Regions from separate parts of the Streptomyces sp. NPDC002206 genome, predicted to be linked through region 1. Evidence: riboswitches for the same ligand, from Rfam matches in the RefSeq annotation. Region 1 holds a riboswitch; each other region holds the start of a gene.
The links. A riboswitch is a leader RNA that binds a small molecule or an ion and turns the genes downstream of it on or off. The one in region 1 is predicted to bind cobalamin.
Positions count from the first base shown of each region.

Region 1 (7,844 bases):
GCAGTGGTGGTGGTCTGCTCAGTCAAGGCATTGCTCCCGCTTCAGGGGGGCGGTGATGTCCGCATCCCGATGGAACAACGCTAACACCATTTGGGTAGCGTCGCTACCTTCTATGCGTAGCAACGTTACGCCCGTCGCTACCCACTCTTCGGTCGGTCAAAATTCCGATGCGTCGAGGTTGGCCGCCGTGATAGTCCGGCGAGTCATGGAAGCTCTTGTGACAACGCGGCTCGTGCTCCACCCACTGACCCCCGCGGAGGCGGAGTGCGTAGTGGAAGGCAGTCCCGGACCGGACGCCCTCTGGGCACCCGACTACCCCAACGACGGCGACCGGGCGGGCGCGAGGCACTTCCTGGAACACTGCGCGGATACCGGCAATCCTCATCCGTTCGGCGCCTACGAGATCCGCCTCCGCGAGGACGGGCACGCCATCGGTGGAGTCGGTTTCCATGGCGTCCCGGACGACCGGGGGCAGGTCACGATCGGCTACGGCCTGATACCGGCGATGCGCGGCAAGGGGTACGCCTCCGAGGCCCTGCGTGCGCTGCTGGAGTTTGCCCGCGCCGCGGGTGTCGCGTCGGTGAAGGGCGACGCCGACGTCGACAACACCGCGTCCCATCACGTCATGGCAGCGGCGGGTATGCACTTCGTCAGGGAGGACGACCTGCTGAGGCATTACCGGATCGACTGGCCGGCCGGATCGGCGGCCGAACCCGGGGGCGGAGCGACTGCGACGGACGAAGCCGCCGGTTCCGAGCCTTCTCTCCAGGTCTCCGCTCGACGTCCGTCGTGACGCCGGACGGCCGGACCCCGACCACGACTGAACCCGCCAGGCGTCTCCAGGCGGGTTCGGTCGTAGCGGTGTTCCGGCCGGTCAGTCGGCAGCGGTGGCCGTGCGGGATGCCGTGCCGCCGCCCGCCGGGACCGTGTCCGGTCCCGGCACCAGCAGCCGTTCGGTCAGATAGCCGAAGAACAGACCGAAAGTGGTCCAGAGCGTGACCTGAACGGCGAGGGTGGCGAGGCGGAACTCCCACAGCAGACCGGCCGGGAAGTCCTTGCCGACCTCGTTGAACGAGGGCAGGAAGGCGTAGGCGAGCCCGATGACGAGGACGTAGCCGACGGACGCGGCGATCGTCGCGTTCCAGTTGCCCAGCCGAGGAGCCAACCGCTTGCCGAGGATGACGGCCGCGACGGCGAGCAGCACGCTGAGAGCGACCATGAGGAAGAACAGGGCGGTGCGTTGGCCGATCGTGTCGGGGTTGCCGACGGCCGGCGGGTTGGCCGGGTACTTGAGGAACGGCACGACATACACGGTCAGCAGGGCGCCGAACGCGATCAGTGCTGCGGTGGCCCGCGGGCCGAACCTGCCGATGCGGCCGAGGGCGTAGCAGAAGACGAGCGCGGCGATGCCGCCGATGGCCACGCCGAAGACGAGGACACCGGTGGCGAGGCCGGCCGTGGACTGCATGGCGCGGCTGACGAGTTCCTCGCCGCCGCCGTGGTCGTGGCTGTGCGCCTCTTCGAGGGCGATCGCCGCGTCGACCCGCGACTCCCCGAGGAAGTAGGCGACGGCAAGTGCGAGCGCGCCCGCCACAAGGCCGGCCAGCATGCCGCGGACCAGTAGGGCTCTGACAGATATGGAGTTCATGAGGGGTTCCCCTGGCTTGCGCGGTGTGTCAGTGGCAGGGGAAACCGAGCAGGTGGCGACCGTCGTGGACCCATTCGTGGACACCCTCGCCGGAGATGACCGCAGTGGCGCCCTGCTCGGCGCCGACGAAGTACAGCAGGACGAGCATGAGAATGCCGAAGAAGACCGCCCATGGGGCGATGGCCTTCAGCGAGATGGGGGTGATGGCGGGTGATGCGACGGCGGCGGGGGCAGCAGTCTGTGCCATGGCAGAACCTCCTGGGGGAACACGCGTCCCGATCGTGGTGCCTGAGACGACAGTGCTGGGTCTGACTTCCCGTACGGATACGGGTTCACAGTGGCGCGACCGTGCCGGATTCTCACCGGACTTCCATCACACCGTCGTCATGTTCGTCGCGACCATACCGTCTGGGAGCACCCCGCCGCCATGGCACCATCTGCCCACCTCACAGCCCTGGATGCCATGGTGTGCTTACTGAAGAGGCCACAGTTCAGGGAGTTGACACGGGTGTTGACGGTACGGGTGATGTTGATCTCACCGGCGCTCAACGCAGCGCTGCGCGAGGCCCGCTTCGACGGCGACGCCCCGCTCGACGCGTCCGGTGTCCGGCGGGCGCGGGCGGCCGCGACCGCGGTGCCTGGTGCCGATCGCCGGGTGCACGGCCCGGACGAACGGTGCGCCGGGACCGCCGAGGCGTTGGGGCTGCGGTCCGATCCCGAACCTGCCCTTCGTGGCTGGGACTTGGGGCGCTGGAGCGGGCAACGGCTGGCGGAGGTGAGCCGGGACGAGCCGGAGGCGGTGTCGACCTGGCTGTCCGGCCCCTCGGCGGCCCCGCACGGCGGTGAGTCGCTGCTGGATCTGCATGCGCGGGTGGGCGGCTGGCTGGATTCGCTGCATCGGGAGGGTGCCGATGACGGCAGCGTGCTCGCCGTGGTCGAACCCGCGGTGGTGCGGGCCGCGATCGTGCATGCGCTGGGCCTTCCGTCGCAGACGTTCTGGCGGTTGGACGTCGCTCCGCTGACGCTGACCGAGCTCAGCGGGCGGTCCGGGCGCTGGAACCTGCGATGCGGGCGGTCCCTGGGCACCGGAACCGACGAGACCACCGCAGTGCACAGACGGTAGCCGGGGGGAGCCACCTCCGTGATGGACCGGGAATCACGTACGTCGCCTTCACCATGCGTCGCGACGGACTTCGCCTCCCTGTCCCGGACCGGAGGGCGGGCACCCGAGGCCGGACTCCCCCACAACAACCCACTCCCCTCAGCGGCGGGCTCGGCCATCCACCCTTCCGCCCAAGCAATGCCGACAAATGGTACGTAAAATGGCCAAGGCGATCGAGCCCACCTCCTCTTCGGAAGGGCGACCGACCATGACCGATCAAACACAGCTGAGCCGGCCCGAGACCACCCGCCCGGCGTCCGAGTCCACGCACGGACCGGGACCGCATGGCGAAAACCGCCGAACGGAACCCGGGGCACGGGGGCGTACCACGATCGCCGACGGTGTGGTGGCGAAGATCGCCGGGCTGGCGGCCCGGGGCGTGCCCGGAGTCCAGGGCATGGGCGGAGGATTCATCCGCGGTATGGGGACCGTGTGGGAGCGAGTGCCCGGAGCGGGAAGCCGGTCCGTCACCGGCGGTGTCAAGGTCGAGGTCGGCGAGGTCCAGACCGCGGTCGACCTGTCGATCATCGTCGAATACGGCTTCCCGATCGTCGAGCTCGCGGGCGATGTCCGGACCGAGGTGATCGCCGCCATCGAGCGGATGACCGGTCTGGAGGTCGTAGAGGTCAACATCACGGTGACCGACGTGAAGCTGCCCGACGAGGAAGAGGAGCAGCAGGCGCCGGAGAGGCGAGTCGTGTAGTGGTTCGCCGGACCGGATCGCGCCTGGTCGAAGGGGGTGACCATCGGCCATGGCGACGGCCTGTTCGGCGGCGGCATCTGCAAGAACGCTTCGGGCCCGAGTACGAGCGCGCTGTCGAAGCCGGTGACAGCCGCACGGCGGCAGAGGGTGATCTGCGCGACCACGAGCAACGGCACGACGACCTCGATCTGAAGCCGCTGGCCCGGCCCCGGACGACAGTGTGAGCGCAGCAGCCGTCGGTCACGTGGAGAAGCATGCATGTCTCGCCCGACGAGCTCGCCGCCACTTCGTCCGCACTTCGGGACGCGGGTACAGCGTGCGAGTACGCGGGGGCGACGGATCCCGACAACGCAGCGACCCCGTCTCTTGCCGGGGGGTCGGTCATGTCGGGATCCGTCCCTCCACGCGCCGGCACATCGTCCGTGCTCAGCCGCGGTACGCCTCCAGCAGGCGCAGCCAGACCTCGCTGATCGTGGGGAACGCAGGGACCGCGTGCCAGAGCCGGTCGATGGGGACCTCGCCCGCGACCGCGACGGTCGCCGAATGCAACAGCTCGCCGATGCCCGGCCCGACGAAGGTGACGCCGAGCAGGATCTCCCGGTCGAGGTCGACGACCATGCGGGCGCGCCCCCGGTAACCGCTCGCGTAGAGGCCGGAGCCCGAGACCGCGGCGAGGTCGTAGTCGACGGCGCGTACGCGATGACCGGCCCGCTCCGCCCCGGCGAGGGTGAGACCCACGGACGCGGCCTCCGGGTCGGTGAAGACCACCTGAGGGACGGCCGCATGGTCGGCGGTCGCGGTGTGGGCGCCCCAACGACCGGTCGCCTGCGGGGTGCCCTGGGCGCGGGCGGCGATCGCGGCACCCGCGATACGGGCCTGGTACTTGCCCTGATGGGTGAGGAGCGCCCGGTGATTGACGTCGCCGACGGCGTAGAGCCAGTTACTGCCCTCTACGCGGCAGCTGTCGTCGACCGGGAGCCAGGATCCGGGCTTCAGGGCCACCGTCTCCAGCCCGAGGTCGTCGGTGCGCGGGGCGCGGCCGGTGGCGAAGAGGATCTCGTCGGCCTCGATGCGCTCGCCGTTGTGCAGCTCGACGGTGACGGGGCCGTCCGGGGCTGTGCGGTTGACGGAGCTGGCCGAGACGCCGGTACGGATGTCGGCTCCGGCCTCGGTGAGCGCCTCGGCGACCAGCTCACCCGCGAACGGCTCCATCTTCGGCAGCAGGCCGTTGCCACGGATCAGCATCGTGACCTCGGCGCCGAGCGCCTGATAGACGGTGGCCATCTCCACGCCGACGACCCCACCGCCGACGATCACCAGGCGGCCCGGAACCTCCTTCGCGCCGGTTGCCTCCCGGCTGGTCCAGGGGTGGGCATCGGCGACTCCGGGCAGGTCGGGAACCACGGCGCGGCTGCCGGTGCAGACGGCGACGGCGTGCCGCGCGGTGAGCCGGTGTTCGGTGCCGTCGGGAGTGGTGACGGAGACCTGCTTCGTACCGGCCAGACGGCCCTGGCCCCGGTAGAGATCCGCACCGACGCCCTCCAACCAGGCGACCTGTCCGTCGTCGTGCCAGTCCGAGACGTACCAGTCACGATGGGCAAGGATCGCAGCCGTGTCCAGCGGGCCCTGCACGGCTGCGCTGAGGCCGGGCACCCTGCGCGCGTCGGCACGGGCGACGACCGGGCGCAGCAGGGCCTTGCTGGGAATACAGGCCCAGTACGAGCATTCGCCGCCGACCAGCTCCGCCTCGACGACCGCCGTACTCAGCCCGGCCGCGCGGGTCCGGTCCGCCACGTTCTCCCCCACCGGCCCCGCGCCGATCACCACGACGTCGTATACGGCGTTCTTCACAGCATCAGCATCTGTCATGGGGACAGTCTGGTGGTGGGTGTGGGCTGCGGCCACATGGGCAGGCGGAATAGCGCAAAGAAAGCCACCGTTGTCCGGGGACAGGTCCGAACGGGCACAGGAAGAGGTACAGACGCATGAGCACCGTAGAGCTCACCAAAGAAAACTTCGATCAGGTCGTCAGCGAGAACGAGTTCGTCCTGATCGACTTCTGGGCTTCCTGGTGCGGCCCGTGTCGGCAGTTCGCGCCGGTCTACGACGCGGCGTCCGAGCGCCACGACGACCTGGTCTTCGCCAAGGTCGATACGGAGGCGCAGCAGGAGCTGGCGGCGGCCTTCGAGATCCAGTCCATTCCGACGCTGATGATCGTCCGGGACAATGTGGCGGTGTTCGCCCAGCCCGGGGCGCTGCCGGAGGCGGCGCTGGAGGATGTCATCGGGCAGGCCCGGAAGCTGGACATGGACGAGGTGCGCAAGTCCATCGAGAACCAGCAGAAGGAACAGCAGCAGTAGCCTGCGCGCGCCGGAACTGTGGGTGGAGGAGGGCCCGGCCATCGGCCGGGCCCTCTCGGCGCTACGGAGGCGGACAGGCCCTAGAAGGGGTGGCCGGCCGGTTCGTGGCGCACGGTCGTCCAGCGCAGCTCGGTGAAGGCCTCCAGATTGGCCCCGCCGCCGAACCGTGCGCCGGTGCCGGACGCGGCGATGCCGCCGAAGGGCGCGACCGCCTCGTCGTTCACCGTCTGGTCGTTGATGTGGACGATGCCTGTCGGGATCCGGTCCGCAAGTTCCAGGCCGAGCGCGGTGTCACGAGTGACGATGCCGAGGGAGAGTCCGTACGGGCTGTCGGCGGCCAGTGCCGCGGCCTCGTCCAGGGTCTCGAAAGACCGCACGGGGGCCACCGGGCCGAAGACCTCCTCCGTGTAGGCAGGCGTGTGGTCGTCGACGTCGGTGAGGACGGTGGGGCGGTAGAACAGATCGCGGTGGGTGCCGCCGGCCGCGAGCTTCGCGCCACCTGCGGTGCTCGACTCGACCAGCCGGTGGATCTTGCCGAGCTGGCCGCGGTCGATGATCGGGCCGAGGTGGACCTGCTCACGGTGCGGGTCGCCGACCGCCAGCGCGTCCGCCTTGGCGACGAGCCGTTCGACGTACTCGTCGAGCAGCGAGGCGTGTACGAGGTGTCGGCCGGTGGTCATGCAGATCTGGCCCTGGTGGAAGAACGAGCCCCAACTGGCCTGGGCCACCGCGCCCTCCAGGTCGGCGTCCTCCAGAACGACAAGGGCGGAGTTGCCACCGAGCTCCAGGTGGGCGCGCTTGAGGAGCCGTCCGGCAGCCTCGCCGACGGCTCGGCCCGCCGCGGTGGAGCCGGTGAAGGAGATGACCGGGACGCGCGGTTCCGCGACCAGCGCCTGTCCGGCCTCGGCGCCGCCGGGCAGGACGTGCAGCAGGTGTTCGTCGAGTCCGGCCTCGGCGAAGACCGCCGCCAGCGCGAGCCCGCCGCAGACGGCGGTGCGCGGGTCGGGCTTGAGGAGGACCGCGTTGCCCAGGGCGAGTGCGGGGGCGACGGACCGGATGGAGAGGATCAGCGGCGCGTTGAACGGGGCGATCACGCCGACGACGCCGACCGGGACGCGCCGGGTGTAGGAGAGACGCTCGTCCTCGCTGGGCAGGACCTCACCGGCCGGCCGGGATGCGAGCGCGGCGGCCTCGTAGCACTCCTGGGCGGCGACGTGGAGCTCGAAGTCGGCCTTGCCGGGGATCGAGCCCGACTCCCGTACGATCCATTCGCGCAGTTCGTCGGCGTGCGCCGTGAACAGGTCGCCGGCCCGGCGCAGGACCGCGGCGCGGACGAAGTGCGGGGTGCGGGACCAGGCGGCCTGGGCGGCGGCCGCGGACCGGGCAGCCGCGGCGATGTCCTCGGGCGCGGCGAGGGTGACACGTCCGAGCACCTCACCGGTGGCGGGCTCGACGACGTCCGACTCACCTCCCGCAAGCGTGCGGGACTGCCAGGCTTTGGGGTCGAGCAGGGACATGACGGCTCTCCAGTCGATCGGTTCGAGGGGTGGTCCCATGCGGTGGGGCGCGGGGGTGCGGGCGCGGCTTCGCGGGACGACGCGATCCGGCGCAACCGTGCGAGCTGCGTCCGGTGATCGAACGTGTCCTCGCTCGGTTGAACGTGCAACATCGTAGCCACGCGGCACCCACCGACAAGGGAATTGATCGAACTGCTGCTCCCTTTTCCACTCGACATTCCGTGCTGACCTCACACAGCGACGGCACCTCCCAACTCTCCGCTGACAGAAGGAAGTTGTCTGTGCCCCGGCTCAGCCTTCGGTCTTCCGCTCCGAGACCCTGACCGAGAGGCCGTAGTCCAGTTCGGCGCCGTCGATCAGCAGGGCCTCCACGGTCCGGGTCGCCGGATCGATATCCGCCACCATGCCCTCCCCGGCGTATCTGGGGTAGCCCGAGGCCCCCGTCTCGCCCGTG
Region 1 covers NZ_JBSFCW010000002.1:276,084-283,927, reverse strand. Annotated here, with positions in the region: gene ACWCP8_RS06165 (SDR family oxidoreductase) at 1-26, opposite strand, end outside; gene ACWCP8_RS06160 (GNAT family N-acetyltransferase) at 218-793, shown strand; gene ACWCP8_RS06155 (CbtA family protein) at 875-1,648, opposite strand; gene ACWCP8_RS06150 (CbtB domain-containing protein) at 1,677-1,895, opposite strand; adenosylcobalamin (AdoCbl) riboswitch at 1,899-2,047, opposite strand; gene ACWCP8_RS06145 (histidine phosphatase family protein) at 2,160-2,771, shown strand; gene ACWCP8_RS06140 (Asp23/Gls24 family envelope stress response protein) at 3,019-3,513, shown strand; gene ACWCP8_RS06135 (hypothetical protein) at 3,550-3,705, shown strand; gene ACWCP8_RS06130 (dihydrolipoyl dehydrogenase family protein) at 3,940-5,382, opposite strand; gene trxA (thioredoxin) at 5,499-5,873, shown strand; gene ACWCP8_RS06120 (aldehyde dehydrogenase family protein) at 5,954-7,390, opposite strand; gene ACWCP8_RS06115 (hypothetical protein) at 7,682-7,844, opposite strand, start outside.

Region 2 (7,844 bases), on a different contig from region 1:
TTAGGGGTGTCAAGGGTGTATAAGAAGTGCACTCGCGTCCGTTATAGGACCGACACCTGAGGGAGGGCGACGAGCCGTGACCGGACCGTGCCACCATGTGAGCCGCGACAGATGGAGGAGCCGGTGACGGCAGCAGCGCAGCAGTCGGGAAGGCGGGCGATGGGTTCCGACGGGGGCAGTGCGGAGAACGGGACGGGCGCGGGCACCGGTGCGGCCACGCGTACCGCCCGCGTGCCGAAGTACTACCGCCTCAAGCGCCATCTCCTCGACATGACGGACACCATGCCGCCCGGCACCCCCGTGCCGCCGGAGCGGACCCTGGCCGCCGAGTTCGACACCTCGCGCACGACCGTGCGCCAGGCGCTCCAGGAGCTGGTCGTCGAGGGCCGGCTGGAACGCATCCAGGGCAAGGGCACGTTCGTGGCCAAGCCGAAGGTCTCGCAGGCCCTGCAACTGACCTCGTACACGGAGGACATGCGCGCCCAGGGGCTGGAGCCGACCTCGCAGCTGCTGGACATCGGCTACGTCACGGCCGACGACACCCTCGCCGGGCTGCTCGACATCACCACCGGCGGCCGGGTGCTGCGGATCGAGCGACTGCGCCTGGCCAGCGGCGAACCGATGGCGATCGAGACAACCCATCTGTCGGCCAAACGCTTCCCCGCACTGCGCCGTTCACTTGTGAAGTACACCTCGCTGTACACAGCACTGGCCGAGGTGTACGACGTACGGCTGGCCGAGGCCGAGGAGACCATCGAGACCTCACTCGCCACCCCCCGCGAGGCCGGCCTGCTCGGTACGGACGTGGGCCTGCCGATGCTGATGCTGTCCCGTCACTCCCTGGACGGACAGGGCGAACCGGTGGAATGGGTGCGGTCGGTGTACCGCGGCGACCGTTACAAGTTCGTGGCGCGTCTGAAGCGGCCGACCGACTGAGACGGCGGGCCCCGGCTCCTGACCGGCCAACTGCCCGAATAGGGACGGAGCACCAGGAGTCGGCCCCCCGGGCAGCATTCTCTCCCCCGGCCCCGGCACACCGTTGCCGGACCGAAATACGGACAGGGGGTGACGCTGGCCGGAACTCTCCCCTAGATTTCCTGCGCATTACAACAGGTGGTCAGCGAGGGGACGGAGTCGCCATATGCCAGAAGAAACAGACACGAAACCACCAACGGTCACACCTATGAGGGTGGTCATCGCCCTCTGCCTCATCGCGCCGTTCGTGGCGATGCTCTGGGTGGGTTCGTACGCGAAGGTGGACCCGGCCTTCATCGGCATTCCGTTCTTCTACTGGTACCAGATGCTCTGGGTACTGATCTCCACCGCGCTCACGATGGTCGCGTACAAGCTGTGGCAGCGTGACCAGCGCTCCCGCAAGGGGGGTGCTTCCGCATGAAGGACGGCGTGAACGGCGTCGCGCTCGGCGTCTTCATCTTCTTCTTCCTGGCCGTCACGGTCATCGGCTTCATGGCCGCGCGCTGGCGCAAGGCCGAGAACGAGGCCAGCCTCGACGAATGGGGGCTGGGCGGACGGTCGTTCGGCACCTGGGTCACCTGGTTCCTGCTCGGCGGCGACCTGTACACCGCGTACACCTTCGTCGCCGTCCCTGCCGCGATCTACGCGGCAGGCGCGGCCGGCTTCTTCGCGGTCCCGTACACCATCCTCGTGTACCCGTTGATCTTCACCTTCCTGCCGCGGCTGTGGTCGGTGTCGCACAAGCACGGGTACGTCACCACCTCGGACTTCGTCCGCGGCCGCTTCGGATCGAAGGGGCTCTCGCTGGCGGTCGCCGTCACCGGCATCCTCGCCACGATGCCGTACATCGCGCTTCAACTCGTGGGCATCCAGGCGGTGCTTGACGTGATGGGCGTCGGCGGCGGCGAGAACACCAACTGGTTCGTCAAGGACCTGCCGTTGCTGATCGCGTTCGCGGTGCTCGCCGCGTACACGTACTCCTCCGGGCTGCGGGCCCCCGCGCTGATCGCGTTCGTCAAGGACGGGCTGATCTACCTGGTCATCGCGGTGGCGATCATCTACATCCCGATCAAGCTGGGCGGCTTCGACGACATCTTCGCCAAGGCCGGCGAGGCGTTCTCGCAGACCAACCCCGCAACCGGCAAGCCGCGCGGCGCCCTCGCGCCGGCCGATCCGGGCCAATGGGGCTACGCCACTCTGGCCCTGGGTTCGGCGCTTGCACTCTTCATGTACCCGCACTCGATCACAGCGACGCTCTCCAGCCGCAGCCGTGACGTGATCCGGCGCAACACCACTATCCTGCCGCTGTACTCGCTGATGCTGGGCCTGCTGGCGCTGCTCGGCTTCATGGCGATCGCCGCCGGGGTCAAGGTGCAGAACGGGCAGCTGGCGATCCCGCAGCTGTTCGAGAACATGTTCCCCGACTGGTTCGCCGGGGTGGCGTTCGCCGCGATCGGTATCGGCGCGCTGGTGCCCGCCGCGATCATGTCGATCGCCGCTGCCAACCTCTTCACCCGGAACATCTACAAGGACTTCCTGAAGCCCGACGCGACCCCGGCCCAGGAGACGAAGGTCTCCAAGCTGGTGTCGCTGCTGGTGAAGGTCGGTGCGCTCGCCTTCGTCCTCACGATGGACAAGACGGTCGCGATCAACTTCCAGCTGCTGGGCGGGATCTGGATCCTGCAGACGTTCCCGGCGCTGGTCGGTGGCCTGTTCACCCGGTGGTTCCACCGCTGGGCGCTGCTCGCCGGCTGGGCGGTCGGCATGGTCTACGGCACGATCGCCGCGTACGGGGTGGCGAGCCCGACCCAGGCGCACTTCGGCGGCTCCTCGAAGGAGATCCCGGGGATCGGCGAGATCGGCTACATCGGCCTGACGGCGTTCGTACTGAACGTGGTGGTGACGGTGGTGCTGACGTTCGTCCTGAACGCGGTGAAGGCCCCGGCCGGAATCGACGAGACGTCACCGGCCGACTACACGGCGGACGCGGGCGACCCTGGCGTGAAGGTCGAACTCCCGTTGGCCAGGCCCGAGCCGGCCGGCTCCCCCGACGCGAGCCCGTCGACCAAGTAGGCCTGTACGCCAGTCATGAATGTGGCCCGCCCGGCGACGGAGGACAAATCCGTGGCCGGGCGGGCCACACAGGTCTCGGACAGGAGCGGCACCTCTGGTGCCCCTGGGCGCGCGCCCCGCGCCCCGTACTGCAGACTTCCGCCATGGACATATCGATCAGGCCCGTCGACCCCACCGAACACCACCTCCTCGGCGAGATCACCGCATTCGCGTACCTCGACGACGGCCTGCTCGACCTCGGTGCCGACGACCCGTATCTCGAACAACTCCGCGACGTGCCGCGCCGCGCCACCGAGGCCGACGTGCTCGTCGCGGTCGGTGCCGACGGCCGGGTACTGGGCGGCGTGACATACGCACCGCCCGGCAACCCGTGGGCCGACATCGCCGGCCCCGACGAGGCCGAATTCCGGATGCTCGCCGTCGCGCGGGAGGCGCGTGGCCTCGGGACGGGTGAGGCGCTCGTACGGGCCTGTATCGACCGTGCACGGGGTACGGACGGCGTCGCGCGGCTCGTCCTGTCGACGCAGTCGGCCATGCTCGGGGCCCACCGGATCTACCGTCGGCTGGGCTTCGTACGGACTCCGGAGCGCGACTGGTATCCCATTCCAGGCCTCCAGCTGCTCACCTACAGCCTCACCCTGTGAACCCCGTACGACACAACATGTGGGGGCCGTCTCATAGGGCGGCCCCCACATGTATGCTCGTGCTCGCTGTCGCCGCAGGGAAATCCGGTGTGAATCCGGAACTGTCCCGCAACGGTGTGATCGGTGTACTTTTGCGCACCCTGTAAGTCCGAGGACCTGCCGACAGCGCGTCCGGCTCGACCGATCCGGACGCCCAGACGTCCGGGCCTCGCGGATGGGCCGGTGGACGCCGCACGGAGTGCTGCCCTCTTTTCCGGGCCTGCCTCTGCCCGGCTGCCCCGCTCCCCGCCCGGCCCCGAGCCGAGCGAGGGAGAGCACCACATGACCATCGCGCCAGCCGATCCGGCTTCAGTCGCCGAGTCCACGGGAACCGCGAACGACGGACCCGGGACCGCACTGCTGCGGACCCTGACCGACCTCACCGTCGATCTGCCCGACACCGACCCCGGTCGCGTCGCCGCCGCCGCGCTGCGCGGCCGCAACGCCCGGTCGGACGAAGCAGAGTTGCGTTCGCTGGCCACCGAGGCCGCCGCGGGTCTGATCTCCGAGGACCCCGCGTACTCCCGGCTCGCCGCCCGCCTCCTCACCCGCACCATCGCGGACGAGGCGGCCGGTCAGGGCGCGGTGTCCTTCTCCGCCTCGGTCTCCGTCGGCCACCGCGAGGGTCTGATCGCGGACCGCACGGCCGCGTTCGTGGCGCTCCACGCGGCCCGGCTCGACGCGCTGGTCGAGCAGTCGCTCGCCGACGGCGCCGACGACCGGTTCGGCTACTTCGGACTGCGGACGCTGCACAGTCGCTACCTGCTGCGCCACCCGCACACCCGTCAGGTCATCGAGACGCCCCAGCACTTCATGCTGCGGGTCGCGGCCGGTCTCGCCGAGGACGACTCGGCGCGCGCAGTGGACGAGGTCGCCTCGCTGTACGGCCTGATGAGCCGCCTCGACTACCTCCCTTCCTCCCCCACACTCTTCAACTCCGGCACCCGGCACCCGCAGATGTCCTCCTGCTATCTGCTGGACTCGCCACTGGACGAGCTCGACTCGATCTACGACCGCTACCACCAGGTGGCACGACTCTCCAAGCACGCGGGCGGCATCGGCCTCTCGTACTCCCGGATCCGCGCCCGCGGTTCGCTGATCCGCGGCACCAACGGGCACTCCAACGGCATCGTGCCGTTCCTGAAGACACTCGACGCCTCGGTCGCCGCGGTGAACCAGGGCGGCCGCCGCAAGGGCGCCGCCGCCGTCTACCTGGAGACGTGGCACGCGGACATCGAGGAGTTCCTGGAGCTGCGCGACAACACCGGTGAGGACCAGCGGCGTACGCACAACCTCAACCTGGCGCACTGGATCCCGGACGAGTTCATGCGCCGGGTCGACACGGACGGCGACTGGTCACTGTTCTCGCCCGCCGACGTGCCCGAACTGGTCGACCTGTGGGGAGACGAGTTCGACGCCGCGTACCGGGCCGCCGAGGCCAAGGGCCTGGCCCGCAAGTCGATGCCGGCGCGTGAGCTGTACGGCCGGATGATGCGGACCCTCGCGCAGACCGGCCAGGGCTGGATGACCTTCAAGGACGCCTCCAACCGGACCGCGAACCAGACCGCCGAGCCGGGCCGCGTGGTCCACTCGTCGAACCTGTGCACCGAGATCCTCGAAGTCACCGACGACGGCGAGACGGCCGTCTGCAACCTCGGTTCGGTCAATCTCGGGGCGTTCGTGGCCGACGGTGAGATCGACTGGGAGCGGCTGGACTCCACCGTCCGTACCGCCGTGACGTTCCTCGACCGGGTCGTCGACATCAACTTCTACCCGACCGAGCAGGCCGGCCGGTCCAACGCCCGCTGGCGCCCGGTGGGTCTGGGCGCCATGGGGCTCCAGGACGTCTTCTTCCGGCTGCGGCTGCCGTTCGACTCCCCCGAGGCCCGCGCGCTCTCCACGAAGATCTCCGAGCGGATCATGCTCGCCGCGTACGAGGCGTCCTGCGACCTCGCCGAGCGGTCCGGTCCGCTGCCCGCCTGGTCCGAAACGCGCGCCGCGCGCGGTGTGCTGCACCCCGACCACTACGCCACCGAGCTGACCTGGCCGGAGCGCTGGGACGCGCTGCGCGCCCGGATCGCGAAGACCGGTATGCGCAACTCGCTGCTGCTGGCCATCGCGCCGACCGCCACGATCGCCTCGATCGCCGGGGTGTACGAGTGCATCGAGCCGCAGGTCTCCAACCTCTTCAAGCGCGAGACGCTCAGCGGTGAGTTCCTCCAGGTCAACGCGTATCTGGTGGATGAGCTGAAGAAGCTCGGCGTGTGGGACGCGCGGACCCGTGAGGCGCTGCGCGAGGCGAGCGGCTCCGTGCAGGGGTTCGCCTGGATCCCGGAGGACGTACGGGCGTTGTACCGCACGGCGTGGGAGATCCCGCAGCGCGGACTGATCGACATGGCGGCGGCGCGTACACCGTTCCTCGACCAGAGCCAGTCGCTGAACCTGTTCCTGGAGACGCCGACGATCGGCAAGCTCTCCTCGATGTACGCCTATGCCTGGAAGCAGGGGCTGAAGACGACGTACTACCTGCGCTCGCGCCCGGCGACGCGGATCGCCCGCGCGGCATCCGGCCGGGCAGCGGCCGCCGCCCCCATTCCCGTACAGCAGGCAGCGGCTCCCGACGCGGACGCGATCGCCTGCTCCCTCGAAAACCCCGAGTCCTGCGAGGCCTGCCAGTAATGAGCAACACCGAGAAGAATCTGCTCGACCCGGGCTTCGAACTGACCCTGCGGCCCATGCGCTACCCGGACTTCTACGAGCGCTACCGCGATGCGATCAAGAACACCTGGACGGTCGAGGAGGTCGACCTCCACTCCGACGTGGCCGACCTCGCCAAGCTGTCCCCCGGCGAGCAGCACATGATCGGCCGACTCGTCGCGTTCTTCGCGACCGGCGACTCGATCGTCTCGAACAACCTCGTGCTGACGCTGTACAAGCACATCAACTCCCCCGAGGCGCGGCTGTACCTGTCGCGGCAGCTGTTCGAGGAGGCGGTGCACGTCCAGTTCTATCTGACGCTGCTCGACACGTATCTGCCCGACCCGGATGACCGCGCGGCAGCGTTCGACGCGGTCGAGGAGATCCCGTCCATCCGCGAGAAGGCGCAGTTCTGCTTCAAGTGGATGGACTCGGTGGAGAAGATCGAGCGGCTGGAGACGAAGGCGGACCGCCGTCGCTTCCTGCTGAACCTGATCTGCTTCGCGGCGTGCATCGAGGGGCTGTTCTTCTACGGCGCGTTCGCGTACGTCTACTGGTTCCGCTCGCGCGGCCTGCTGCACGGTCTCGCCACGGGGACCAACTGGGTCTTCCGCGACGAAACGATGCATATGAACTTCGCGTTCGAGGTCGTGGACACCGTCCGCAAGGAGGAGCCCGACCTCTTCGACGACGAACTCCAGCAGCAGGTCACCGACATGCTGAAGGAGGCCGTCGACGCGGAACTGCAGTTCGGCCGTGACCTGTGCGGCGACGGCCTGCCGGGTATGAACACCGAGTCGATGCGCGAGTACCTGCAGTGCGTGGCCGACCAGCGGCTCGCCCGGCTCGGCTTCCCGACGGTCTACGGCTCCGAGAACCCGTTCTCGTTCATGGAGTTGCAGGGTGTTCAGGAGCTGACGAACTTCTTCGAGCGCCGCCCGTCGGCGTACCAGGTGGCGGTGGAGGGCTCGGTCGCCTTCGACGACGACTTCTAGACTCTGGCACCGACCCTGGGATACGGGCGCCGCGTTGCCGTGACCGGCTGCGCGGCGCCTGCCGTTTCCGGGGGCTCCGCCCGCCGTTCGTGCTCTGCGGCGCGCAGCTCACGGTTGATCCGGCGCTCCCGTGCGAGCCCGATGAGTGCGGGCAGCAGGACGAGAGCGAAAAGTGCCGCTATGGCCAGGAAGTTCATGAATGTGTTCATGCCTCTACTGTCGTCCGTGCGACCACATTCCGGCAGTGGCAGGACTGCCACACAGCATCGAATTACTGCCACACTGACGTCATGCTGAAGAATGTCGCCGCTCTCCTGCTGGACGAGGTCCACCCCTTCGAACTCGGCGTGCTGTGCGAGGTGTTCGGTCTCGACCGCAGCGACGAGGGTCTGCCGGTCCACGATTTCGCGGTGGTCTCCGC
Region 2 covers NZ_JBSFCW010000001.1:81,344-89,187, forward strand. Annotated here, with positions in the region: gene ACWCP8_RS00375 (GntR family transcriptional regulator) at 160-936, shown strand; gene ACWCP8_RS00380 (DUF3311 domain-containing protein) at 1,142-1,396, shown strand; gene mctP (monocarboxylate uptake permease MctP) at 1,393-3,048, shown strand; gene ACWCP8_RS00390 (GNAT family N-acetyltransferase) at 3,192-3,692, shown strand; cobalamin riboswitch at 3,746-3,870, shown strand; gene ACWCP8_RS00395 (ribonucleoside-diphosphate reductase subunit alpha) at 4,014-6,410, shown strand; gene ACWCP8_RS00400 (ribonucleotide-diphosphate reductase subunit beta) at 6,410-7,423, shown strand; gene ACWCP8_RS00405 (hypothetical protein) at 7,420-7,632, opposite strand; gene ACWCP8_RS00410 (GlxA family transcriptional regulator) at 7,714-7,844, shown strand, end outside.
Region 2: linked by a shared signal. The riboswitch ahead of ACWCP8_RS00395 (ribonucleoside-diphosphate reductase subunit alpha) and the one ahead of ACWCP8_RS06150 (CbtB domain-containing protein) in region 1 are both predicted to bind cobalamin.

Region 3 (7,844 bases), on a different contig from region 1:
GGGTGGCGTGGCCGACGCCGAGCGTGAGTGCGCCGACGGCTGCCAGCCCCTCCAGGGCCCAGTCGAGGAGGCGCGCCACCAGGGCGGCGGGGTGTGCGGTGGGGGCGGGCTCGGCCGGTTCGGGCAGCGCCTGCGGCCCGTACGGCACCTCGCAGCGCTCCTCGTGGAGTTCCGCGACGCGCTGACCGAGAAGATCGAGGAGGGCGGGCACGGTGACCGGGCCCGCCGAGAGCTGGAGGAGGGAGAGCACCTGGGGCACGGCCTCGACGGCTTCGGCGACCGCGGTGGCCTCGATGTCCTCGGGCGCCGGGTGGACGAGCGACCAGGCGTCGAAGAGCGCCACCCAACCGCGGAGCACTGCGGAGTCGTCGCGGTCCCAGGCCCGCAGCCGCCAGCCCGGCCGTGCGGTCTCGCCGTGCAGCTCCACGAGGCCGGCCAGGCGGGCCCGGTCCCATCCGGAGCGCACCTGCGCCGGGGACAATTCCAGTGCGGCCGCGGCCCGTTCGAGAGCGTGGGCGGCGAGCAGGGCTGTGCCGGGGCTCGCGCCGTCGGCGGCCCAGCGGGCGATCCGTACGGCGTCGGCCAGCGCAGCCCTGGCCTGGCGGGCCAGTTCCGCCCGGGGCGGGGTGCCCTCGGGCGGGCGGGGGGCCGGCCTGGTGCGCCGGGTGGTCACGACCTTGTGGGCGGTGGCAAGGGGTCGCGGGCGGACAAGTCGCAGCCTGGAGTCGCGCGGGGTACGGGACGTCACGGGAGCAGTCTTGCCTCTGACGGCCCGAAAGCCCAAACGGAACCCGAATTCGCCGGGGAAGGGGCGGTGGACCGGGCCGGACCAACCGGTTGATCCATCGCATCAGGTCACATCAGGGGCGTGAGGAAGCGCCGCATGGCCTCTTCGTAGCGGGCCGGACCGGCATTCCACATTGCCGCATGCGGAGCCTGCGGTACGGCGTGCAGGGCGACCAGGTCGGGGCGGCGCGCGGCAAGATCGCGGGACGGCTGCCAGGGGGCCAGGGTGTCGTCGGGGCCGTGGAAGATCAGCGTCGGGACGTGCAGGGCCTGCGGGAGGGAGGTGTCGAGGAGCCTGGCTCCGTGCAGTCCGGTCTGACCCTGGGCGGCTCGGACGGCGAGCGGCATCAGTGCGGACGGGACGCCGCGGGCGGTGGCCAGGGCGCGCAGGGTGGTGGCCCAATCGAGCACCGGGGAGTCCAGGACGAGGCCGCAGATCCGGTCGCGGAGCGCGGAATTGACGGCCGCGTGCAGGGCCATCGAGGCACCGGTCGACCAGCCGTGCAGGACGACCTTCTCGGCGCCGTAGCGCACGGCGAAACGGATCGCCGCGTCCAGGTCGCGCCATTCGGACTCGCCGAGGTGGGCGAGGCCGTCCGGGGAACGTGGGGCTCCGGGGTCGCCGCGGTAGGCCGGGTCGAGCACCGGAAGCCGCAGCCCGTGCAGGAATTCCATGACATTCATGGGGTGTTCGCGGGTGGTGCCGAGGCCGTGCACGGTGATGACCCAGGTGTCCCGGGGGCCGGGCAGGAACCAGGCGGGCAGGGAGCCGAGTTCGCCAGGGATCTCGACGTCCTGGTGGTCGAGGCCGAGGGCGGTGCCCGGGTCGCCGCTGTGCAGCGCGGGCGTGATCCGGACCTGGGTGCCGGGTTCCAGGCTGCCGCTGTTGACGCGTTCCAGTCGGCGCACGACGGCGTCGGCGGCGTGCGGCGCCTGTTCGATCACCGGGCCGACGACAGCGTGGACGCCGTCGCCCATCAGTCCGTACGTACCGGGCCGGAGCGCGGCGAAGGAGCGGGTGAGCGTGACCTGTCCGGCCGCCGTGGCGTGCACGGTGAGTTTGCGGTCGGCGGGGAGGGGACGTTCGGACGGCACCCTGAGGGCGGCGTCGCTGGCGTACCGGCCGGCCGCGACCACTGCCGCGCCGACGCCGAGGATGGTGATGACGGCTGCTGCCGTCGCTGTAGCCGGGCGCACCGCTTCAGTGTCGGGGGGTGTGCCGCTCCCTGCCAGTGGGCGGGGGCCGTCCGGTGGCCGGGCGGGCGTGCCCCTCCCGGTCAGCCGGGCTGTCCGTATCCCTTCAGGGCGTCCCGCACCTCGTCCAGCTGGGCCCGGGTGAGCAGGGACGGCGAGTGGCCGGGGACGGAGCTGGCGGTGAGCCAGAGTCTGCACATCCATTCGAGCTGGGCGGTGCGGTCGTAGGCCTCGTCGAGGGTGGATCCGTAGGTGACGGTCCCATGGTTCCGGAGCAGACAGCCTGTGCGGTCGCGCAGGGCGCCCAGCATGTTGTCGGCCAGCTCCTGCGTTCCGTACCGCGCGTAGGCCGCGGTGCGGACGGGGCCGCCGAGCATGGCGGCGGCGTAGTGCACGAGCGGTACCTCGGGCACGAGGGTGGAGACGGCCGTGGCGTGTACGGCGTGGGTGTGCACGACGGCGGCCGCGTCGCTGTTGCGGTAGACCGCCAGATGGAGTGGGAGTTCGCTGGTCGGGGTCAGTTCGCCGAGGACCTGGCGGCCCTTCAGGTCGACGGCGACGGTGTCGCCGGGGCCGAGCCGGTCGTAGGGCACACCGCTCGGCGTGACCAGGACGAGGTCGCCGACCCGCGCCGACACATTGCCCGAGGTCCCGACGACCAGGCCCTCCGCCGCGGTCCTGCGGGCGGTGGCGACGACGCCGTGCCAGGCCTGCTCGACGGCGTCCTGCGCGTCATGTGCGGCGTGTGCATCCTGTGTGTCCTGCGCGGCTGTTGCACCGCTTCCGTCCTCATGCCGATCGCTCATGGGGGAATCCTGTCAGCGGGGTGGGCGCGGCAGGGGACCGTCGGGTGACCGACATCTCTTTGTCGGATCTTCCGGCGTATTCGCCCTCGGGATCGGCGGTCCACGGGACGGAGCGAGGGCGGCGAATTCCAGCCACCGCACGCCCTGCAGCGGCCTCCGACTGTCGTGTGGCGGACGAAACGATCAACGCCACTCCGCTTGGAGTCACCACAGGGCCCCGTCCAGTTCATCTTCCGTTCACCCAGGTTGCCTACGGTCCACGAGCCAATGACGTCGAGCGATTGCCTGGGTAAATGGAACACATCACGCTGCTCCTCGCGATTGTGATCGTGACAGCTCTAGTGTTCGATTTCACGAACGGTTTCCATGACACCGCCAACGCGATGGCCACCACCATCTCGACCGGCGCTCTCAAACCCAAGACAGCGGTGGCCATGTCCGCCGCTCTCAACCTGGTCGGCGCGTTCCTGTCGATCGAGGTCGCCAAAACGATCTCCGGCGGGATCATCAACGAGAACGGGCTGCGGACAGAAGTCATCTTCGCGGCCCTCGTCGGCGCCATTCTGTGGAATCTGCTGACCTGGCTGGTCGGCCTGCCGTCCAGTTCCTCCCACGCCCTCTTCGGCGGTCTCATCGGCGCCGCGGTGATGTCGGCGGGCTGGTCCTCGGTCGACGGCGGCACCGTCGTCACCAAGGTGCTGCTCCCCGCGGTCGCCGCCCCGGTCGTCGCCGGTCTCGCCGCACTGCTGGCGACCAGGCTGACGTACCGGATCGGCGGCAAGGTCGGTAACGACGCCCAGGAGAAGGCCACCGCCAAGGGCTACCGCGCCGGCCAGATCGCCTCGGCCGGACTGGTTTCGCTCGCCCACGGCACCAACGACGCGCAGAAGACCATGGGCATCATCACCCTGGCCCTGGTCACCGGCGGCGTTCTCTCCCCCGGCTCCAACCCGCCGGTCTGGGTCATCGTCTCCGCCGGTATGGCCATCGCGCTCGGCACCTACCTCGGCGGCTGGCGCATCATCCGCACCATGGGCAGCGGCCTCACCGAACTCAAGCCGCCGCAGGGCTTCGCCGCCCAGACCAGCGCGGCCACGGTCATCCTGGCCTCCTCGCACCTCGGCTTCTCCCTCTCCACCACCCAGTCGTGCTCCGGCGCCGTGATGGGTGCGGGACTGGGCCGCCGGGGCGGTGTGGTCCGCTGGTCCACCGCGACTCGGATGTTCATCGCCTGGGGTCTGACCCTGCCGGCCGCCGGTCTGGTCGGTGCGGGCGCGGAATTCCTCACCAAGCAGGGCACTTGGGGTGTCGTCGTCGTCGCCATGCTGCTGATCGGGGGGTCCGCCGCCATCTGGCTGCTGTCCCGCCGCAAGCCGGTCGGTCACGGCGATGTCGCTCCCGACGCCGAACCGGCGGGTGTCATCACCACCGCCATGGCGGCCGTCACCCCGCCGCCCACCGGGGCCGCGGCTCCGGCCACGACGGTGGACGCCACCGCAGCCACGGACACGGACCTCAAGACCACCATCCCGGCCCCGGCCGGAACCGTCGCCGATCCGGCGCGGCCCGCCACGGTGTAAGGACAGATCACCATGAACATCGACTGGGCAGCTCTCGGCTCCGTCTTCGGCGTCTCCCTCGTCGTCACCGTGGCGCTGGTGGGCCTCTTCACCCTGGGCATCGTCGGCCTCTCCAAGCAGCCGGAACCGGCGGCGCAGGGCGGCTCCACCTCGGGCTCCCTGGCACTCGCCCGCACCGGCGCGTACCTCTGCTTCGGGCTCTGCGCGGCCGCGGTCGCGTACGGGATCTATCTGATCGTCGCCTGAGCACCTACCCGCACTCCGTCATCGGGGTCTCACCGGGCCGGACACACCTCGCGTGTGTCCGGCCCGATGTGCGTCTGCGCACACTGCGCCGCCGCAGGTCAAGGCCAGGTTGACGGGCATTCGCGGAGCGTGGTGGACTGCCGGAGCCATTTACGGCGACAGCAGAGGAAGCCGGTGCGAATCCGGCGCGGTCCCGCCACTGTCACCGGGGAGCAGTCCCCCACACCGGAAGTCACGGCTCGCGCAGGCGGGCTGGAAGGCCGGGGGAACTGCGGATCCGGGAGCCAGGAGACTCTCGCCGCCGGTCACGTCGAACCAGGGCGCGGACCCTGAGTGAGGACATATCGCCATGCCCGGCTGCCGTGCGTCGTCGTCCGTTTCTGTGCCGCTCCCACCAAGAGCCGACTGTACGAAGGTCCTTCGAGGCGCAACGGCCGGCTGAGCCGTGCGAGCCGACCGCATCTTCGCGTACGGCGCCACGGCCGGTCTGATCGGCGATCTGCTGCTCGGTGATCCCCGCCGGCGGCATCCGGTCGCCGCATTCGGACGGGCCGCCGCGGCCGTCGAGCGCCACCTGTGGCGCGACCACCGCGGGTGGGGCGCACTGCACACCCTGGTCTGCGCCGGAGGCGCCGCGGGCGGAGCCGCACTGGCCGCCCGTGCCGTACGCCGTCATCCCACCGCATCCGTCGCCCTCACCGCGGCCGCCACCTGGTCGGTCGTCGGCGGCACCTCGCTGGGGCGCGAGGCCCGCGCCATCGGCGGCGCGCTGGCCGCCGGTGACATCGCACTGGCCCGTGAGCGGCTCCCCCATCTGTGCGGCCGCGACCCGCACTCCCTCGACGGGCCGCAGATCGCCCGCGCCGTGGTGGAGTCCGTCGCCGAGAACACCTCCGACGCGGTCGTCGGCGCGCTGGTGTGGGGCGCGCTGGGCGGCGTGCCCGGACTCGTCGCCTTCCGGGCCGTCAACACCCTCGACGCCATGGTCGGGCACAAATCACCCCGCCATCTGCGCTACGGCTGGGCCTCGGCCCGGCTGGACGACGTCGTCGGCTGGCCCGGTGCCCGGCTCACGGCCGCGCTCGCCGTGGCTGCCGGGGGGCAGCCACGTCGGGCGGTACGGGCCTGGCGCGCCGACGCAGACAAGCACCCGAGCCCCAACGCGGGTCCGGTGGAGGCCGCGTTCGCGGGCGCGCTCGGCGTACGGCTCGGCGGGACCCTCGCGTACGGCGGCCGTGTCGAGCACCGGCCGGTGCTGAACGGCGCGGCGGGCCGTGCGGTGGAGACCGAGGACATCGAACGCGCGGTGCGGCTCTCGCGCCGGGTGGGGGTGCTGGCCCTCGGCGTGTGCGCGGCGGGCCGGCTGATCGCGGGACGGCGGTCGTCCACGGGGCGGCGCCCGGCCGCGGGACGGAGCGGAAGATGAGCGGCGGACTGCTGGTCGCCGGAACCACGTCGGACGCGGGCAAGAGCGTCGTCACGGCAGGCATCTGCCGCTGGCTGGTGCGCCAAGGGGTGAAGGTCGCGCCGTTCAAGGCGCAGAACATGTCGCTGAACTCGTTCGTCACCCGCGAGGGCGCGGAGATCGGACGTGCGCAGGCGATGCAGGCCCAGGCAGCCCGGGTGGAGCCGACCGCGCTGATGAACCCGGTACTGCTCAAGCCCGGCAGCGACCGCTCCAGCCAGGTCGTCCTGATGGGCAGGCCGGTGGGCGAGATGAGTGCACGCGGTTACCACGGGGGGCGGCAGGAGTCGCTGCTCTCCACGGTCGTGGACTGTCTGGAGCAGCTTCGGGGCACGTACGACGCGGTGATCTGCGAGGGGGCGGGCAGCCCGGCCGAGATCAATCTGCGCCGCACCGACATCGTGAACATGGGGATCGCGCGGGCTGCGCGGTTCCCGGTGGTCGTCGTCGGCGACATCGACCGCGGCGGTGTCTTCGCCTCCTTCTTCGGTACGACGGCGCTGCTCGGCGCCGAGGACCAGGCGCTGATCGCGGGCTATCTGGTCAACAAGTTCCGCGGCGACGTGTCGCTGCTGGAGCCGGGGCTCGACATGCTGCACGGGCTGACCGGGCGGCCGACGTACGGGGTGCTGCCGTTCGTCCATGGCCTGGGCATCGACGAGGAGGACGGACTGCGGGTCTCGCTGCGCGGGGCCGTACGCGAGTCGGTCGTCGCGCCGCCGCACGGCGAGGACGTGCTGCGGGTCGCGGTGTGCGCGGTGCCGCTGATGTCGAACTTCACCGATGTGGACGCGCTGGCCGCCGAACCGGGTGTGGTCGTGCGGTTCGTGGACCGGGCGGAGGAGCTGGCCGACGCGGACCTGGTGATCGTGCCCGGCACGCGCGGCACGGTGAAGGCGCTGGCCTGGCTGCGCGAACGGGGGCTGGCCGACGCGCTGCTGCGGCGGGCCGCGCAGGGGCGTCCGGTGCTCGGCATCTGTGGCGGGTTCCAGGTGCTCGGTGAGCGCATCGAGGACGAGGTGGAGTCGCGGGCCGGGCAGGTCGACGGGCTCGGGCTGCTTCCGGTACGGATCCGGTTCGACCGGGAGAAGACCCTGGCCCGGCCGGTCGGTTCGGCGCTCGGGGAGCCGGTGGAGGGGTACGAGATCCATCACGGGGTCGCCGATGTGCGGGGCGGCGAGCCGTTCCTGGACGGGTGCCGGGTGGGGGCGGTGTGGGGGACGCACTGGCACGGCTCGCTGGAGAGCGATGCGTTCCGGCGGCAATTCCTGGTGGAGGTCGCGGCGGCTGCGGGGCGGCGATTCGTGCCGGCGCCGGACACGAGTTTCGGGGCGCTGCGGGAGGAGCAGTTGGACCGGCTGGGGGATTTGATCGAGGAACATGCGGATACGGGGGCGTTGATGCGGTTGATCGAGGCGGGGGTGCCGGGAGGACTGCCGTTCGTGGGCCCCGGTGCCCCGGAGGTGCCGGCGGCCCGTGGGGCGCGCGGCGCCGGGGTGACCGGGGGGTCGGCGTGAGGGGGGCACCCGCGACGGGCTCCGTTCCCGTACCCGTCCCTTCCCGTGACCGGGGCTCCGCCCCGGACTCCGGTCCTCAGGGGCGGGACGGGCTGAGCAGCCGCCCGGACACGTTGGACGGCGGGCCTGGACGGAGCGCCGGTTCTTGGATGGATGACGTCGTCAAGGAGGCTTTGTGAGTACCCCGTACCCCTTTACTGCCATCGTCGGGCAGGACGATCTGCGGCTCGGATTGTTGCTGAACGCCGTA
Region 3 covers NZ_JBSFCW010000006.1:279,710-287,553, reverse strand. Annotated here, with positions in the region: gene ACWCP8_RS15270 (hypothetical protein) at 1-673, opposite strand, end outside; gene ACWCP8_RS15265 (alpha/beta hydrolase) at 856-1,983, opposite strand; gene ACWCP8_RS15260 (class II aldolase/adducin family protein) at 2,064-2,786, opposite strand; gene ACWCP8_RS15255 (inorganic phosphate transporter) at 3,080-4,366, shown strand; gene ACWCP8_RS15250 (hypothetical protein) at 4,379-4,612, shown strand; cobalamin riboswitch at 4,778-4,906, shown strand; gene ACWCP8_RS15245 (cobalamin biosynthesis protein) at 5,058-6,038, shown strand; gene ACWCP8_RS15240 (cobyric acid synthase) at 6,035-7,594, shown strand; gene ACWCP8_RS15235 (putative cobaltochelatase) at 7,770-7,844, shown strand, end outside.
Region 3: linked by a shared signal. The riboswitch ahead of ACWCP8_RS15245 (cobalamin biosynthesis protein) and the one ahead of ACWCP8_RS06150 (CbtB domain-containing protein) in region 1 are both predicted to bind cobalamin.